2 regions of the uncultured Sulfitobacter sp. genome follow, and region 2 is predicted to be linked to the other one. Evidence: riboswitches for the same ligand, from Rfam matches in the RefSeq annotation. Region 2 holds a riboswitch; the other holds the start of a gene.
What was found. Region 2 has a riboswitch for cobalamin ahead of AADJ11_RS18165 (DUF1636 domain-containing protein). Riboswitches for the same ligand answer to the same signal wherever they lie in the genome.

Region 1 (4,195 bases), on a different contig from region 2:
CGCTCAACATCGTGGGGCGAGAACAGATACATGTCCTCGTTTTTCTTGGCCAATTCAAAGGTGATGTCGGGGATAACCACGCCAAGGCTGAGCGTCTTGATGCGAATTTTCTCGTCCGCGTTTTCACGCTTGGTGTCCAAAAACTGAAAGATATCAGGATGATGCGCATTCAGATACACAGCACCTGCACCTTGGCGTGCACCAAGCTGGTTGGCGTAGGAGAATGAATCCTCAAGCAGTTTCATCACCGGGATCACGCCTGAGGACTGGTTTTCGATCCCCTTGATCGGGGCTCCATGTTCGCGCACGTTGGTCAGCATCAAGGCCACGCCACCGCCGCGTTTACTAAGCTGCAGGGCAGAGTTGATGCCGCGCCCGATGCTTTCCATGTTGTCCTCAAGACGCAGCAGGAAACACGAGATCAGCTCGCCCCGGCTTTGCTTGCCCGCGTTCAGAAATGTCGGTGTGGCGGGTTGGAAACGGCCCGACAGAATTTCATGCATGAACGCCATCGCTTGGGTCTGATCGCCCTGCGCCAGCGTCAGCGCAGTCATCACAACGCGGTCCTCGTAGCGTTCCAGGAACCGTTTCCCGTCACGGGTTTTCAGCGTGTAGGAGGTGTAATATTTGAACGCGCCCAGAAAGGTTGGAAACCGGAATTTTTGCTTGAATGCCGTGTCCCAAATCTCGCGCAGGAATTCGGCTGGATAGGCCTTCAGCACCGCGGCCTCGTAATAGCCTTCGTCGACGAGATACCCGAGCTTTTCCTCAAGCGAGTGGAAGAACACGGTGTTCTGGTTCACATGCTGCAAAAAGTATTCGCGCGCGGCCTTGCGGTCGGCGTCAAAACGGATGTGCCCCGCCTCGTCATATAGGTTCAGCATCGCGTTCAGCGCGTGATAGTCCAGCCCAGCGGTCATACCGTCATCAAGCATTCTGTTCTCCAAAATTTGTCCAGCCCGTCGCGAATGCGGGCGATGTCTAGGTCCGTGCCTGCCAGCTCAAACCTTGTGAGCACGGGCACGTTGCATTTCTTGGCGATCACGTCGCCCGACAGCGCAAAGGTCGCGCCAAAGTTACGGTTTCCCGCACCGATCACACCGCGCAGCAGCGCGCGGCGTGTCGGTTCATTCAAAAAGCGGATCACCTGTTTGGGCACCGCGCCGCGCCCTGCGCCATCGGCGAATGTTGGGCAGACCAGCACAAAGGGGCGGGCAGGGGCTGGCATCGGATCAGACGGGCGAATGGGAATGCGCATGGCATCAATCCCAAGCGCTGCAACCAGCCGCGCGGTATTGCCCGTTGCCGACGAATAATAGACCAGCCCGCCCATTGCCGGTCAGGCCAACTGACCAATCATGTCGGGCCGGAAACCCGCCCAATGCGCATCACCCGCGACCACGACAGGCACCTGACGGTAGCCCATTTCGGTCACGCTTTGCATGGCTTCGGCATCTTGTGTCAGGTCGATCACACGGTATTCCAAACCGCGCATATCCAGCGCACGGGTGGTGGCGGTGCATTGCACGCAAGCGGGTTTCGAATAAACTGTGATGGTCATGCCCATATCCCTATCTGTTGTGGTGCAAAGGGACGGGGGCGCGCGGGGCATAGGCCAACACGGCCACAACCTTCAACACGTCCTCAAGCCCTCCGCTCGCGGTGGTTCGTATCGTGCCAAGGCAGGTCTCCTGGCTCACGGCTCGGATGTGGGGGCCTCCTTCCCGATGCGGGTGCATCAGTGGGTCATAGGCCAACACTTGCCGCTTACAGTTGCGGGGGCAGCACCGGTATCACACCGGTTTCCCTCTTAGCCTGCGACTCGCGCCGCAGGAACCAAAGCAACTACATATTGGGGTGTAATGCCGTTTGGTGTCAATATGCTGTTATTGGGATCGGGTAAATTTTTCTGTGATCAGACCGCAGCGGCGGGGATTTACCCTTGAGCAATGCCAAGCCCCCGCCGATATGCATCACTCCTCAGGTGGGCGCAAGGCGATGATGCGCAGGCCCGGTGCGCCTTTGAAGTCCTCGTTCTTGCGGATAAAGCGAATGGTGCCGTTCGCCGTAATCCGGGCAAGTAATTTTCCGTCCGGCGTCTCGTTGCGCCAATCGTCGAGCGTAAATTCCTCGGATAGTTTTGTGATGCGGAAGGTCCATCCGGCAGCCATCAATTTCTCAAGCTCGGCGTGGGTGGCCTCTAGGCCGAGGGGGCGCCCCCCCAAGGTGCGGGGCAATTGGTGGCGGCTGCTGTCGGCACGTTCGCGCATCACCTGAAACACGTTTTCACGCCCGAATTCCGGGGCAAGGTCCGTGGTCACCAGCGTGTTATAGGCGTCGTTATCCGTGGCCGCGATCAGGGTGGCATAGCTGACCAGCTCGACCCGCTGTTCTGCGGCCTCTGACAGGATATCACCCGAGAATGTATCGATGCCCGCAGCGCGTGCTTTGCGCAGGCGGATGAAGTTCGGATCGGTCATCAAAACGGGCACTTCGGCCTTGCGCAGCACCTCGGCCAGCGCGGTTGTCCAATCCGCCCCGCCGATGATCACGACGCCCGGCACATCGGCACCCGCCAGCCCCAACAGCCGCGCAAAAGGCGCGAGGGTAAATCCGTTGACCACGACCGTCACCGCCACAAGGGCGAATGCCAGCGGTGCAATCAAGGCGGCGTCTTCAAAGCCAAGGCTGAGCAAGCGTTCCCCGAAAAGGCCCGCCACGGCGACCAGAACCACACCGCGTGGTCCGGTCAAGGCGACCAGCAGCTTTTCGCGAAACGGAATGCCAGAGCCGATAAGCGAGATAAACACCGTCAGCGGGCGCGCGACCAGCACGACCACGGCCACAAACGCCGCCGCGCGCCAATCAAGATTGCCAAGCGCGTCCACATCCAGACCCGCAGCAAGCAGGATAAACACGCCCGACACCAACAGCACGGTCGCGTGTTCCTTGAAGCGGCGCAGCTCTTCGTAGCTGGGCAGTTTTGAGTTCGCGATCACGATCCCCATGATCGTCACGGCCAGCAGCCCGCTTTCATGCAGCACGGCGTCAGATGCGGCGAACACCCCCAGCAACAAGGCGAAAAGCACGGGTACTTTCATATATTCCGGCACCCAGCCGCGTTTGAACCCGCGCGACAGGCCGACGCCAGCCGCCACGCCGGCAGCGGTTGCCACGGCAGCCCCGAGCAGCAGTTCGATCATCGCCTCGGACGCCGTGGTGGCCGTGTTCAGCGCCAGCACGACCTCGAACGCCAAGACAGCGGCCAAGGCCCCGATCGGATCGTTAATGATGGCTTCCCATTGCAGCAGGGTCGCGGGGCGGCGCGACAGCCGCGCGGTGCGCAGAAGCGGCGCGATCACGGTGGGGCCGGTGACGATCATGATGCCACCAAACACGGCCGAGCTGGACCAGCTAAGCCCCGCCACATAATGCAGCGACAGCGCGGCCATTAGCCACCCCAAAGGCGCGCCGATATAGACCAACCGCCTGACCCCGCCAACCGCGTCTTGCAGCGTGTGAAAGTTCAACGACAGACCGCCCTCGAACAGGATGATCGCCACGGCGATGGAGATCATGGGGGCCATCAACGGCCCGATATCGCGGGCGGGATCAAAGATGCCAAACACCGGCCCGATCAGAATACCGGCGACCAGCATCAGTACGATTGCAGGCATGCGCAGACGCCATGCGATCCATTGCGATCCAACGCCTATGGCACCGACCAATGCGATTGCCGTTACGGGGTTCAGCGCGCCAAGCGTTTCTGTTGCCACAATGTGATCCATCTATTGTTGGTGGTTTGAAATAGCATGTGACGGGCGCGAGGCAATAAATATTCCGGTTGTCACAGGTCTAGGGGCAAACACAAAAACGCGGACACCGTTGGGTGCCCGCGCGTTCGTAAAGTGGGGGATGGTTCAATCAGCAGATCAGGCCGATTGCATATTCAGCGCCATCCCGTCGTATTGCCCGCTGATTGCGGCATCGGCCAGAACATCGGCAACATCCCGGCGCGACGCCTCGGCTGATGTGTCCACGTCGTCGCCCAAGATCACGTTATCGCTGCGCGGGTCATCTGTCAGGGCAACGGGGCGCAGAATGGCATAAGTTAAGCCGGATGCTTTCAGGTGCTCATCAGCGGCGTGCTTGGCCTTGATGTAGTGGGCCAGATCGCCTGACGGGTTTTCCTGAT
Region 2 (4,195 bases):
AGATCGGCTTGGTGGTCCCTGCTCCAGCCTCAAATGCACGCAACCGGCAACCCGTTCATGAGGTCGCGGCAGCGATTGCAGAACGTATCAAGGCACCTTTTTTCGACGACATGATCATCAAGTCAGCAGTAGCCGCAAACTCAAACTCGCTTAAGAATATGAGTACTAAGGAAGAAAAAGAAGAGACCTTAAGGGGCCGTTTCCTTCTCCAAAAAAGGATCGGCAACGATGGAACTTGGAATGCTTTGATAGTGGATGATCTCTATCATTCTGGGGCAACAATGGAGGCTGTTTGTGAACTACTTTCGGGCTATAGTAAGATCGGAAATGTATACGTGGCCGCCCTGACATGGAGATAACGATGCAGACAGTATTCATCGCAGGTTCAATCAAGATCAAGCGCCTTCATCCGCTGTTCGTAGAGCGTATCGCAAACATTGTCCGCGAAGGAATGCCGGTTATCGTCGGCGACGCGAACGGGGCGGACGCATCGATCCAAGCCGAACTTCTTGCTCAATCTGCATCAGATGTGACTGTGTTCTGCACTGGTGAAATGCCAAGGAACAACCTTGGCGACTGGAAGGTCCACCGAGTTAAGTCTTCGGCCCAACCTGGAACCAGAGCCTATTTCACTGCCAAAGATATCGAAATGGCTGAACGTGCAGAGTTTGGTCTGATGCTTTGGGACGCTGCCAGCACAGGCACATTAAGCAATGTTTTCGAGCTGTTATCACAGGGTAAAAAGAGTGTCGTTTTTGTGAATAGAGAAACAAAATTCCTGAACGTGAAGCAGGGTGGTGATGTTCTCGATCTGGTAAGCTTCATGAGTGACGGTGCGAGAAAGACAGCTGATCGGAAGATACGTCTTGGCGAGCGTGTCAGTCAGTTGGCTGGTATTCAATCTAATATGGCTATCTGACTCACTTAAATTTCCAGCAATCTGGCTTCCACTTTCAGGCGAGGGTGACACCTCTACTTGCTCATGTCGGACTTTCACGGAGAATCTTATCGTCTGATCAAAGTCGCATAATATTCAATATGTGAAAATTTGATCCGTAAAGCGATGACCTACCGGGGCAGGGACCAGTTGTCACATTTGGCGTAGTCTTTCAAGGTGGCCGTTCATTCATGTTGCAGCTAATGCCGGGTGAGAGCCCTCTTTGACCGATGCTGAACGTTGGATGAATGGCGGCTTTTGAGGTCAGGTCCAAAAAACAATTAGGCCAAGCGCCGAGCAAACAAAACAGAACTGACTGTAGACATAGTGTCTTGACCTACTACCCACTTTCTACCAGTAGTAATTCAGATGGTTTCCAGCCGCTGAACATGCGTCTGGGATGAAAAGGGAATACGGTAAGGAAGAGCTGCTAAGCGCCGAAACCGTAACTGCCCCCGCAACTGTGAGCGGTGAGTGACCCCGATGAACACCACTGAGCCTTAGGCTTGGGAAGGTTCGGGCGAACGCTGATCCGTAAGTCAGGAGACCTGCCATCAACGACACCAATAGGTGCCGTAAATGTAACTCAACCCAGACGGGGTGTCTGGTTAGGAGATCATGATGGCGACACGGAAATTCCCGTGCTTTAAAACATGTCTGCCCTGCGCCCCGCATATTCGCGGAGGGCGATATGATCACGCACCAAAACCACAAGATAACCGTCTGCACACCCTGCAGGCATAAAGGCACGGACTGCCGCCCAGGATTCGAGTTGATCGAAAAGCTAGGAGCCGCAATTGCAGCGGCTGGGGATACGATCTCCGAAGATTTCGAAATATCGGGTGTGGCCTGCATGGCGGGCTGCGATCGGCTCTGCACGGTCGCCTATCATGGCAGCCGCAAAGCGACCTATTTGTTCGGCGATGTCGACCCAAAAGTGGACATCAACGATCTTGTCACCTTCGCACGGCAGTATGCCCACTTATACGACGGTTGGTGTTCTTCGGTAGATCGTCCAGGCAAGCTACGTAAATCCACACTTGCAAGGGTGCCCTCTGCGATGATCGCAATGGAAGCCAGTGACGTGCGCGCATCATGAACGCCGCTGATCTTGAGGTGAACGGTGTGAGTTGGGCACCGACCAATTCGGGCCAACCAGTGCTGCACCCCACAACCTTCAGCGTTGCTGCGGGAAGGGTTTTGGGTGTGGTGGGGCCGAATGGTGCGGGAAAATCTACTTTGCTGCGGCTTCTCTATCGGTTTCAACACCCCAAGACAGGGCAGGTTCGCGTGGGCGGACAAGACATCTGGTCCATGTCGGCTCGTGACGCCGCCAGGCGGACCGCAGCAGTCTTGCAGGAACAGGCTTCGGCATTCGGACTGACCGTTCAAGAGATCGTGCAACTGGGCAGAACACCGCATCGGTCAGGCTTTGCCGCATCGGGGGCGAGCGACGAGAAAGTTGTTGATTACGTCTTGGACACCCTTGGTTTGCACCCCTTGGCGCACCGTGACTTTGGCACATTGTCCGGCGGTGAACGCCAGCGCGTAATGGTGGCGCGGGCTTTGGCCCAGGAACCTCAGGTCTTGATCCTTGATGAACCGACGAACCATCTTGATGTGCGCCACCAGCTTGAAGTCGTGTCGCTGATTCGCAGTTTGGGCATGACCATCGTGGTGTCGCTGCATGACCTGAACATGGCTGTGAGCGTTTGTGATGATGTGCTTGTCCTCAAAGACGGGCATCCACAAGGCTTTGGTACGCCGCAAACGTTACTGACCGACACCCTCGTTTCGAACACGTTTCGCGTTGATGCGCGGCGTGAAACCCTTGCCCCCAGCGGGGCCCCTCATTTCACATTTAACCTTCCAGATTGAAAAGGAACCTTAATATGAAACTTACACTAACAACACTGGCAGCCCTTTTGATGGCAGGGTCTTCTATCGCCCAAACCACCGTGCAAAGCTGTAACCGCGTCGTGACGTTCGATGCCCCACCACAGGCCGCCATTTCCAACGATGTGAACCTGACCGAAATGATGCTGGTCCTTGGCCTTGCAGATAACATGGTTGGCTACACTGGAATATCCGGTTGGAAGACGTTGGACGAAGACATGACCGCCGGTGTCGAAGAATTGCCCGAGCTATCGGCGAAATACCCGTCCAAAGAAGTGTTGATCGGGGCTGATGCGGACTTCTTCTTTGCGGGCTGGAATTATGGCATGAGGGTTGGCGGCGAAGTGACACCAGAGACCTTGGCCCCCTTCGGCATCCAAGTTTATGAGCTGACCGAAAGCTGCGTCCACGTCGGCGAAAAAGACGCGGCATCTATGGACGACATGTATAATGATCTGCACAATCTGGGTGCGATCTTTGATGTATCCGACCGCGCTGAGGCGTTGATCGAAAGCTACCAGATGGCACTGCAAACATTCCTCGCCGACCTACCCGCGCTGGAAACTGCTCCACGGGTGTTTGTCTATGACAGCGGTGAAGACGCGCCGTTCACGGCAGGGGCATACGCTATGCCAAATGCCCTGATCGAGGCCGCAGGCGGTACCAACATCATGAACGACTTTGAAAAAAGCTGGGCAACTGTCGGCTGGGAGGCAGTGGTCGAGCGTAACCCTGAGTTCATCGTGATCGTGAACTATGGCGAGGTCACAGCAGATCAAAAGCGCGAATTCATGATGTCCAATCCTGCGTTCGCGGATATCGACGCGGTGCGCAATGATCGGTTCGTGGTGCTTGAATATGTCGAAGCAACGCCTGGGCCGCGCAACATCGAAGCCGTCAAAACACTTGCCGCTGCATTTCGGGCTGAGTGATCTGACATGACCCAAAAACAGCAATCGATACACTCTCCCAGACCATCCCGCGATCTTTGGATCACCGGCATCTTTGGCGTGCTGGCACTTTTGGGATCGTTGTCGATTGCTGTAAGCGTCGGGGCCATCGCGGTCCCTTTGGAAACCGTCTGCGGCATTTTGATCAACAAGATTGCCCCAGACACGATTGCCGTTGATTGGTCTAAGGGCCGCGAGGCTATCGTTTGGGATATCCGGTTCCCGCGCGCCATCCTCGCCTGTTTTGTCGGGGCGGGGTTGGCAATCGTCGGGGCCAGCCTTCAGGCGGTGACGCGCAATCCACTGGCGGACCCGCATCTTTTGGGGATTTCAGCAGGTGGCGCATTCGGGGCAATATTGGCGCTGTTGCACACAGGGTTGTTCATAGGGCTTTTGACCGTTCCATTGTTGG

Region 1: linked by a shared signal. The riboswitch ahead of nrdH (glutaredoxin-like protein NrdH) and the one ahead of AADJ11_RS18165 (DUF1636 domain-containing protein) in region 2 are both predicted to bind cobalamin.

The regions. Positions count from the first base shown of each region.
Region 1 is NZ_CAXHZD010000003.1:214,956-219,150, reverse strand. Features, by position in the region: gene nrdE (class 1b ribonucleoside-diphosphate reductase subunit alpha) at 1-935, opposite strand, end outside; gene nrdI (class Ib ribonucleoside-diphosphate reductase assembly flavoprotein NrdI) at 917-1,333, opposite strand; gene nrdH (glutaredoxin-like protein NrdH) at 1,340-1,561, opposite strand; cobalamin riboswitch at 1,664-1,856, opposite strand; gene AADJ11_RS11650 (sodium:proton antiporter) at 1,974-3,788, opposite strand; gene AADJ11_RS11645 (SDR family oxidoreductase) at 3,933-4,195, opposite strand, start outside.
Region 2 is NZ_CAXHZD010000008.1:16,950-21,144, reverse strand. Features, by position in the region: gene AADJ11_RS18175 (ComF family protein) at 1-359, shown strand, start outside; gene AADJ11_RS18170 (hypothetical protein) at 362-919, shown strand; cobalamin riboswitch at 1,291-1,508, shown strand; gene AADJ11_RS18165 (DUF1636 domain-containing protein) at 1,629-2,036, shown strand; gene AADJ11_RS18160 (ABC transporter ATP-binding protein) at 2,033-2,815, shown strand; gene AADJ11_RS18155 (ABC transporter substrate-binding protein) at 2,830-3,765, shown strand; gene AADJ11_RS18150 (iron ABC transporter permease) at 3,772-4,195, shown strand, end outside.